DNA from 3 places in the Cognatiyoonia sp. IB215182 genome. Region 2 is predicted to be linked to each of the others. Evidence: riboswitches for the same ligand, from Rfam matches in the RefSeq annotation. Region 2 holds a riboswitch; each other region holds the start of a gene.
What was found. Region 2 has a riboswitch for thiamine pyrophosphate ahead of thiM (hydroxyethylthiazole kinase). Riboswitches for the same ligand answer to the same signal wherever they lie in the genome.
Positions count from the first base shown of each region.

Region 1: it holds a riboswitch for thiamine pyrophosphate, as region 2 does, so the genes downstream of both, SLH47_RS24330 (bifunctional hydroxymethylpyrimidine kinase/phosphomethylpyrimidine kinase) here and thiM (hydroxyethylthiazole kinase) in region 2, are expected to answer to the same signal.
Region 3: it holds a riboswitch for thiamine pyrophosphate, as region 2 does, so the genes downstream of both, thiB (thiamine ABC transporter substrate binding subunit) here and thiM (hydroxyethylthiazole kinase) in region 2, are expected to answer to the same signal.

Region 1 covers NZ_JAXBMB010000021.1:31,352-34,620, forward strand. The annotation lists gene SLH47_RS24325 (hypothetical protein) at 879-1,088, opposite strand; TPP riboswitch at 1,503-1,607, shown strand; partial or broken gene SLH47_RS24330 (bifunctional hydroxymethylpyrimidine kinase/phosphomethylpyrimidine kinase) at 1,653-1,766, shown strand; gene SLH47_RS24335 (FAD-dependent oxidoreductase) at 1,763-2,737, shown strand; gene thiS (sulfur carrier protein ThiS) at 2,721-2,915, shown strand; gene SLH47_RS24345 (thiazole synthase) at 2,918-3,269, shown strand, end outside.
Region 2 covers NZ_JAXBMB010000002.1:379,262-382,530, reverse strand. The annotation lists gene thiD (bifunctional hydroxymethylpyrimidine kinase/phosphomethylpyrimidine kinase) at 1-360, opposite strand, end outside; gene thiE (thiamine phosphate synthase) at 357-995, opposite strand; gene thiM (hydroxyethylthiazole kinase) at 986-1,771, opposite strand; TPP riboswitch at 1,807-1,895, opposite strand; gene SLH47_RS05570 (TIGR02453 family protein) at 1,938-2,615, opposite strand; gene SLH47_RS05565 (TfoX/Sxy family protein) at 2,627-2,971, opposite strand; gene SLH47_RS05560 (MAPEG family protein) at 2,971-3,269, opposite strand, start outside.
Region 3 covers NZ_JAXBMB010000005.1:331,788-335,056, reverse strand. The annotation lists gene SLH47_RS12415 (thioredoxin family protein) at 1-272, shown strand, start outside; gene aroC (chorismate synthase) at 282-1,385, opposite strand; TPP riboswitch at 1,733-1,833, shown strand; gene thiB (thiamine ABC transporter substrate binding subunit) at 1,870-2,859, shown strand; gene SLH47_RS12400 (thiamine/thiamine pyrophosphate ABC transporter permease ThiP) at 2,835-3,269, shown strand, end outside.

The DNA.
Region 1 (3,269 bases), on a different contig from region 2:
TTCACTGGCTTTGCCTGATGTTTCAGGGCAGGCTCAAGCCCGCTATCAGCAGCACGTCTCTGTCTTCGCCGCCTTGCAAGAGGGCGTTTGCCCCGGATCTCTGCGCCACGCATTGGATAGCACCCCGGCTGGAGTTTGGAAGATTCTTTCTTTGCCGGCAGCTTCCCCTGCTCGGTGTCTGGCCCACACAAAAATCTGCCTCTTTGCATCGGCATCAGTAATCATCGCATCCCCTAATCCGTTATCTTTCTTGTCTGACTGCTCAGACCCAAGCAAATTGAAGACTGCTTTATAACCAACCATCGACAAGTGAGAGCTAGGCTGCATTATTACGTGCATTGGGTACATACCCTATATTTTCCTATTTCTAACGGTCTCGATCGATTTTGCGCGGAAGACTTAACGCCCACCGACAAGAGGTGAACATAACTCACCGCTTTGCCCCGATGTCAGGTACGATCCGTTGGCGGCCATTCGCAATGCTCGCAACCAAAGGCTTAATTCACTGCAACTTATGGCAGTCGTTGGACGAATCTTCAGACAGATTTCTGTTGAAATACACACACCTGAACTTCCTATTCTTAAAACCAAGAAATGCGCTGGGAAAAGGAATCACGTAAAAACAACTCGCGCCTTTTTCCCACAGGTAGCATTCCAGTTTTTCTTTTGCCTTCGAATACACTCAGGCAAATCGTTATTTCTGCATACGACCTCGTTGCAGCATTGGGAAATACTGTGTTTGTATGTTTAGATAGCTATCGTCTATGGTGATATCTTGAACTCAAGCACCATCGTAAGTAGATGACAGTCGTGATAATCGCGATGGCCGAAAGGAATACGCGGTAACAGCGGTCATGCCGCGCATTTGGTTTCTCCGCTCAATCAGTGGTGCTTGCCATCCGCTGTCGGATCATGTCCTGCAGCGCCTGTATTTGCGCGTCCTCGTCGAGATCATCCGTGTCGCAGATGCGTGTTGCATCCGGAATCATCTGCAATATGCGCAGGATGTAAGAGGATGATCGCAGTGTCGCCCCGCGCTTGATCATATAGCCTGCATCAAGCCAGCCCTGACGGACCTTAGTGAGCAATTGCCGTCTCGACAGGGCCTCTCATCGCATCATCCTGAACACGATATCACCCGCACGCAGCTGTTCCCGGCACGGCAAGGCTTGGTTGAGAAGCTCGGCCAGTAGCAGGCCCTCGCTTGGCAGGTCGTCCCCTGGTCTAAGCCATTCATCCGCCGTTCATGCGCATCCTGCCAGAGACACGCATCAATGATACGCTGGGTGTGCCGCATGGTAAGGTATTCGTCATGATCAATGGGACCGCGGATCTGAACACTTAGCAAAAATCTAAAGCTGCCTCGGAGTACGGAAAACGAACATTAAGCTCACAATCAGGTAGGTGGCGGCGTAAGTCGACTATTTACGATAGTCACAAATCAGCCTGTGGTCACAGATATGCATGTGTTTGACTCATCCGTGCCGACTTGATACCCGCATCTTGAACCGTTGGGGTGCCTTGCGAAAGGCTGAGAGGCGCGACTGCGCTAACCCATCGAACCTGATCCGGGCAATTCCGGCGGAGGGAACGGTCTTTGCGAAAGCAGGCAGTTTTTTGCGCGGTGCCCATGGAAGCGGAGCACCGGGATGTCGCATAGCTATCTGCAAGACGCTATCGCGGTTGCGGACGAACTGGACGTCGGTAACGGCCATGGCCCGGTGCATCACTTCCACCGGTTCTGGCCGGCTTCGGGCAAAACTTGAGCCTTTGGTCGGTCATAGGTGCCGGGGTGGCGGGGCTTGCAGTGGCGACCGAGCTGGTGTCGCGCGGAGCGCAGGTTCAGGTCTTTGATCCCGCCGGGCCGCCCGGACCCCATGGCTGTTCGTGGTGGGCGGGCGGGATGCTGGCACCCTGGTGCGAGTTCGAGAACGCGGACGAGCCGGTTTTGCGTCTTGGTCAACAGGCCATCGATTGGTGGGCTGGCAAGGTCGACCTTCAAAGAAAAGGCACGTTGGTGGTCGCCGCCCGCAGGGACCGAGCCGATCTGCGCCGCTTTGCGCGTCGGACAGAGGGCTTCACCGAGGTCGGTGATAAAATCGTCGAGCTTGAACCTGATCTTCGTGGCTTCCCTCACGGCCTCTTCTTCGAGGCGGAAGCCAACCTGAACCCGCGCGAGGCACTTCAAACCTTGCATCAATCTCTCGTTGAGCGCGGAGTGGTGTTCCACCAAACACCTGCGCCCGAAGGCCTTTCGAACGCGATTGATTGCCGGGGGCTCAGCGCCCGCGACGCGCTGCCCGATTTGCGGGGGGTAAAGGGAGAGATGTTGGTGATCCGCTGCCCCGATGTCTCTCTGACCCGGCCCTTGCGCCTGCTGCATCCGCGCATCCCGCTTTACATCGTACCGCGTGGTGACGGGATCTACATGCTGGGCGCGACGATGATCGAAAGCGAGGACAGCAACCGGATCACCGCCCGGTCGATGCTGGAATTGCTCAGCGCCGCCTATGCGCTGAACCCCGCCTTCGGCGAGGCGGAAGTGCAGGAAATCGGGGTCGATTTACGCCCGGCCTTCCCCGACAACCTGCCGCGTATTCGCAGGCGGGGTGGCACGATCTACGCCAATGGGCTTTATCGCCACGGCTACCTGCTTGCTCCCGCGCTGGCCAAGGGCGTGGCGGACCTTGCGTTAAATAACATTCACTCGGAGATGGTCGATGAAGATTGTGCTTAACGGAACGGCGCGCGAGGTTGCAGCCACGACGCTCACAGATCTTCTGCAGGAGTGCGGGTATTCCGGACGCGTCGCCACCGCCGTCAATGAAGAATTTGTTGCTGCTGGCCTGCGCGCCAGCGTTGAACTGACCGATGGTGACCGCGTTGAGGTCGTCGCACCGATGCAGGGCGGATGAAGATGAAACCGTTTTACGGAACAGACCTGCCCAACCCGTTGATGCTAGGGACAGCGCAATATCCCAGCCCCGCGATTTTGGAGCAGACGTTTCGCGAAAGTGGTGCGGGCGTTGCCACGGTTTCTTTACGCCGAGAGGGCGCTGGCGGCAGCGGCCAGGCATTTTGGCAAATGGTTCAGGACCTGGGCGTGCATATCCTGCCCAACACCGCCGGGTGCCATACGGTGAAAGAAGCCGTCACCACGGCGCAGATGGCGCGCGAAGTGTTCAATACCAAATGGATCAAACTGGAATTGATCGGTCATACCGACAGCCTGCAACCGGATGTCTTTGAGCTGGTCGAAGCGGCGCGTA
Region 2 (3,269 bases):
ATCGTCGGCCAGAAGAGGTGCGCCGCCCTTGGCAATCATGACCGGGTCAAGCACGACCGGCACATTGTCCGCATGTTTCGTCAATGCGTCAGCCACCGTCGCGGCGATATCCGACGTTGCGATCATACCGATCTTGACCGCATCAACGCGAACATCAGCAAAGACTGCTGCAATCTGTGCCGCAACAAAATCCGGCGGCACCAATTCAATCCATGAAACGCCTTGCGTGTTTTGAGCCGTCAGCGCAGTGATTGCGGTCATTGCATAGGCGCCATTGGCGGAAATTGCCTTGATGTCGGCCTGAATGCCCGCCCCGCCTGATGGGTCAGAGCCTGCGATGGACAAGACGTTGCGGATCATCTGAGATCTCCCATGGCTTGGTTGATTTCTTTGGCTGCCTTCTCCGGATCGGGCTGGCCACATATGGCGGAGACAACCGCCATCCCATCCGCCCCTGACATCTGGGCGTCGCGTGCATGTGTGGCTTTCAGACCGCCGATTGCCACTGTTGGAACAGGCGCCAACGCACACAGCGCGGCAAGGCCGTCCATCCCGATTGTCGGTTTGTGATCTGCTTTTGTGGCCGTCGCAAAGACCGTGCCAATGCCAAGATAATCGACGATACGCGGATCAACGGCGCTGACAGCGGCGGCGCTTTCGCAGGACAGCCCGACGATCTTGCCGGGCCCCAAGATGGCGCGCGCCTCTGCTGCGGCCATATCATCCTGGCCAACATGGACGCCGTCCACGTCAGCCGCCTTGGCAGCGGTGACGTCATCGTTGATCACAAAGGGAACACCCGTGCCGGCGAGCGCATCTTTGAGCGCCCCGGCCAGCGCAACCCGATCTGCGGTGCTGGCTGTCTTGTCGCGCAACTGCACGAAAGTGACGCCGCCAGCAACGGCCGCCGCGACCGTTCCAATGACGCCATGTTCGGCGCAAAGGATCGGGTCCGTCACCAGATAAAGCCGAAGATCGTTGGGGTTCAGTGCCATGTCACGCGGACCTCATCCAGATCACCGGGCGCAATGGCGGCAAGTTGATCGAGAAACGCCACCGCAAAGCTACCGGGCCCGTTGGTGCCCGGCCCTGCGCGCGCACCCGCCTCGGAAAAGTGGGTAAGGGCGGCGATGGTTGCGTCCATCGGGGTGCAGATTGCGGCATAGGCACCGATGAGCGCGGTCAGTGAGCATCCCAAGGCCGTGACTTTGGGCATCATCGCATCACCGCCGCTGATCTCCGCGTGCCGCGTGCCGTCAGTGACAAAATCAGTTTCGCCAGTGACGGCAACGACGGCGCCGTGTTCTTTCGCAAGATGAATGGCAGCACCTTTCGCAGCAGGAACGCTGTCACCGCTATCGGCCCCCTTTCCGGCAGCACCTTCCCCGGCGAGGGCGAGGATTTCGGAAGCATTGCCGCGAATGATCGTGGGCTGCAGGTCCAAAAGGTCTTGCGCCACCCGTGCACGATAGGGCGTGGCAAAATGGGCGACGGGGTCAAAGACCCAAGGTTTGGCCGAAGCATTCGCCGCTTCCGCCGCCTTTGTCATCGCCTCAACCCAAGGGGCGGACAACGTCCCGATATTGATCGTCAAGGCACCCGCAACAGGCACAAAATCCGCGATTTCTTCGGTTGCATGCAACATTGCGGGCGACGCGCCCGCTGCCAAGACGACATTGGCCGCGACATTCATTGCGACGTAGTTGGTGATGCAATGCACGAGCGGTGCTTGCGTGCGCAATGATTGGAGTGCTGCGTTGGGTGTTGTCATGTCTTTCCTCTCAAGCGGAAAGACGGGGGCCGCCATGGCTGCTGACCCTGCCTCCCTCCGCCAGCATTATCTGGTTCAGGTTCAAAGGGTACGTCTCAGCCTCGCGGCGCCCCTGGCTGTGAATGAGACTAGTGGGCGCCCCCGCAGTGTCAACAGAGCGGTGCGATCAGTCTGGCTGCATTGCGGCCGCGATCTCGGACATTAGGTGAAATACAGGCATCAGTTGGCGCAGATCTGCGATTGTTCGACCGACAAGGCCTCGTTCGGTAACCGAGGCGGGCGTGCTATTGTCGATCCAGGTGGCAAACCCCTTACGCCGGAGGGCTTCGGCATTTGGGTGATCTTTATCAAAGCCCGCAGGCACGCGTTTCAAATCAGGTTCGCCGATCCTGAAGCCTTGCTTGCACAGATCGTCGGTTAGCGCGATCAGCTTGGTACCCGTCCCGCCCCCCATTGCGGCGCGAAATGCCGGCAGACTCTCCTTGTCATACTGAAAGACACCGCATCCAAGTGTCAGCCTCTCTGGCGACAGGCCAAAGAACCACATCGGCGGTTGGCTAGTTTGTTGAGCGGGTGTGAATGCCATGTGCAAATGGGCATTGTAGGGTGTCTTGTCCTTGGAAAAGCGCACATCGCGGTGGATCCGAAAGACTTTGCTGGTGTGGTCCTGACCTGTCATCTCGGCCAGTGCCCCAACTATCGCATCAGCGAACTGCAGACCCGGCGCCTTGAGCTGCGCCTCATAGCGTGCCTTGTTCGCAGCAAACCAGTCTTTGGTATTGTTGGCCTTCAACTCTTTCAAAAAATGCAGAGCGTCCGGCGAGAAACAGTCAAATTGCGTCATCGCATCCTCGATCAGTCTTTTGCGGGAAGGGCGGCCGCGTGGGCGAGGCAAAGCTGCAACCAGCGCTGCAAGGCTGTGTCATCGCAATCTGCAGCGTCCACACGTACAAAACCGCCCAACTTGCGGCTTCCATGGATGACCTCGTTCGCGCTTGGATCAAGAAGCGCCGATGCTTCATTTGCCTTGCCTACGCGGAACATGAAACGCCCGACGCCGTCAATGTGCCGCCGCGCCCCGCACAGCATGTTGCCGTTCAAAAAGAAGCACTGCCCGCCCATCATCTGTTTTTCGGAAATCCCGACATGGGCGGCCAATGCGTTGCGCAAACGAGTGTTGAGACCTTCGTCAACCGGCATCAGAATGCCACGCCAAGCTGCCACAGGATTGCCAGCCCCAAGACGAGCAAAGTGATGTTGGTCAAACCTGCCCCGATCAGACGGCCCATGCTGTCGGCTGCTTTGCGCAGACCGAAATAATGGACAAGGCGCGCCAGGATCAACGCACCGCCACAGCCCAGCACCAGCCAAGGGGCGACGCCCGCAATCTCAGCCGCCGCAAGAGCCACGAGCGCAAGGGGGACATATTCCACAAAGTTCCCATGCGCGCGCATCAGTCGCAACAGATGGTCATCCTCACCATGCAACAGAAGGATCC
Region 3 (3,269 bases), on a different contig from region 2:
CCTCCTGGTGCACGACCTGCCGGGCGCAGGAACGTGTGATCGGCCAGTTGCGCGCCGACAATCCGGCCTATGACGCAGCCATCACATTCATCAACGTCGATTGGGACGAGTATGGCCGTGGCGAACTGGCCACAGAACTGAACATCCCGCGCCGGTCGACACTTGTTGTGATGAAAGGCGACGCAGAGCTTGGCCGCATCGTCGCCCGCACATCGCAGCGCGACATTCAGGCGCTGATGGATACGGCGCTGGAGGCGAGCACCGCCAGCTAGGGGGCGTCCCTAACCAATCTGGCCGCGCACGCCACCCGTTTGGCCACGATCCAAGAGCAGGTGATCGAGGATCACACAGGCCATCATCGCCTCACCCACCGGGACGGCGCGGATACCGACGCACGGGTCGTGACGCCCCTTGGTGATCACCTCGGTCTCGGTCCCATCCATGCGGATCGACTTGCGCGGGGAAAGGATCGATGACGTCGGCTTCACCGCAAACCGCACGACGATATCCTGCCCCGTGCTGATCCCGCCAAGGATGCCGCCCGCGTGGTTGGAGCTGTATTCCGGCCCGCCTTGTCCCATGAAAATCTCATCCGCATTGTCCCGCCCCGTCAGCGCGGCGGCGGCCATCCCCTCACCAATCTCCACGCCTTTCACCGCGTTGATCGACATCATCGCGGCGGCAAGATCGGTATCGAGCTTCGCATAGACCGGCGCCCCGATCCCGGCAGGCACGCCACGCGCCACCACCTCAATGATCGCACCGACCGAGTTATGGTCGTCCTTGCGCAGCCATTGCAGGTACTCTTCCCACTCTTTCGCGGCCTCCGCATCGGGGCAAAAGAAGTCATTCTGATCAATCTGCGCCCAATCCATCCGCGACCGGTCGATCTGCTTCGCACCCATCTGGGTCATGTAACCCTTGATCTGCACATTCGGCGCAATCGCCCTAATCGCCTCACGCGCCACACCACCCGCCGCCACGCGCGACGCCGTCTCACGCGCTGAAGACCGGCCCCCACCGCGATAATCCCGCACCCCGTATTTCTGGTGATAGGTGATGTCGGCGTGACCCGGGCGAAACGTATTCGCGATATCGCCGTAATCCTTCGACCGCTGATCGGTGTTGCGGATCATCAGCTGGATCGGCGTCCCCGTCGTCTGCCCCTCAAACACGCCCGACAGGATTTCAACCGCATCCGGCTCATTCCGCTGGGTCGTATTCTTGTTCAGCCCTGGCCGCCGCTTGTCGAGCCATTGCTGGATCATCGCCGGTTCCAGCGGCACCTGCGGCGGGCAGCCATCCACGGTCGCGCCCAGCGCGGGCCCATGGCTTTCGCCCCATGTTGTGAACCGAAAAAGATGGCCAAAACTGTTGATCGACATAGGCGGGCTCCTGACTGACGGTCAGATAACCAGCACCTTGCGGAAAGCCAAGCTATTCTCGCAATCGGTCGCGTCGGCGCTTGGCAGATGATGTGATGAAGGTCACGATGCGGTCCACGATGATTACCAGCAATGCGGTGGCCCAGATTGGGATGTCATATGTCGTGGCCAGACCAAAGGCGTAATAGACGAGCCAAAGAAATGTTAGCTCAAGGCACAAAATAATTAGTCGCGTTCCCCCATGGGCGCCTCCTTTCTCCTGAATTTTGGATGTGAATACATGTTACTTTATGGGGCGCCAAAAAGCCAGTTCCATCTTGTGATTACTGCATTTTTCCCATAGCAAGAATGTCACCTCGGGGGGCCAATCCGGCTGAGATGCGTACCACGCGGACCCGTTGAACCTGAACCGGTTAAGACCGGCGGAGGGAAGGTATGGCAATCCCGCTTACCCCCAATCCGCCCGTCGCATTTGGAGGATAAGATGCCAAGACCGATCTATCTGCCAGCTGTCGCGGGACTTGCCCTTGCTGCTTCGGCTGCATGGGCCGAGACCCCGGTGCTGCAAGTGATGACCTATGACAGTTTCGTCAGCGAATGGGGGCCCGGCCCCGCGGTTGAGGCCGCGTTTGAGGAAACCTGCACCTGCGATCTGCAATTCATCGGCGCGGGTGACGGGGCCGCCTTGCTGGCACGCCTGCAACTCGAAGGGCCACGCACCGACGCCGATATCGTGCTGGGGCTTGATACGAACCTGACGGCCGCCGCGCGCGACACCGGCCTTTTTGCACCGCATGGGGTCACCGCCGATCTTAGCCTGCCGATTGACTGGACCGACCCTGACTTCCTGCCATTCGACTGGGGCTATTTCGCCTTTGTCGGCAATGCAGGCGACGACGCGCCCACCTCCCTGCAGGCACTCGCCGACAGCGATGTCCAAGTCGTGATCCAGGACCCCCGTTCATCCACACCGGGCCTCGGCCTTCTGATGTGGGTCAAGACCGCCTATGGCGATGAGGCCGACACCCTCTGGGCCGACCTCGCCGACAACGTCGTCACCGTCACCCCCGGCTGGTCCGAGGCCTATGGCATGTTCCTCGATGGTGAGGCGGATGCGGTTCTGTCCTACACAACCTCCCCCGCCTACCACCTGATCGCCGAGGATGATGCGAGCAAGGTCGCCTGGGGCTTTGACGAAGGGCATTACATGCAGGTCGAAGTGGCCGGAAAGGTCGCAGGCACCGATCAACCCGAACTCGCTGATCAGTTCCTGGCCTTCATGGTCTCGGACGCGTTCCAGAGCATCATCCCCACCACCAACTGGATGTACCCCGCCGTCACCCCGGCGGATGGGTTGCCGGACGGCTTTGACACCCTGCTGACACCCGCGAAATCCCTGCTTTTGTCGCCGGAAGACGCAGCAGCCAAGCGTGATGCGGCACTGGACGAATGGCGCGCAGCCTTGTCGCGATAACACCCGCCTGGCCCGGCGCCGTTGCGGCGGCGCTGGTCCTGTTGCTGACGCTGGGCACGCTGGCTGCCGTGGCGTGGCGGGCCGAATGGCAAGGCGGGTTGGCTGCCGCTGACTGGGCGGCGATCCGGTTTACGGTAAGCCAAGCGCTTGTCTCAGCGGCTTTGAGCGTGCTTCTGGCCATCCCCGTCGCCCGTGCGCTGGCGCGGCGGCGGTTTGTTGGGCGCAAGCTCCTGATCACGCTCCTCGGCGCGCCGTTCCTGTTGCCGGTTATCGTCGCCGTCCTGGGTCTCTTGGCCGTGTTCGGGCGTGGCGGCATCCTCAACAGCGCGCTCACCGGCTTGGGTTTTGAGCCTATCTCGATCTTCGGGTTTCACGGTGTCGTCCTCGCTCATGTCTTCTTCAACCTCCCG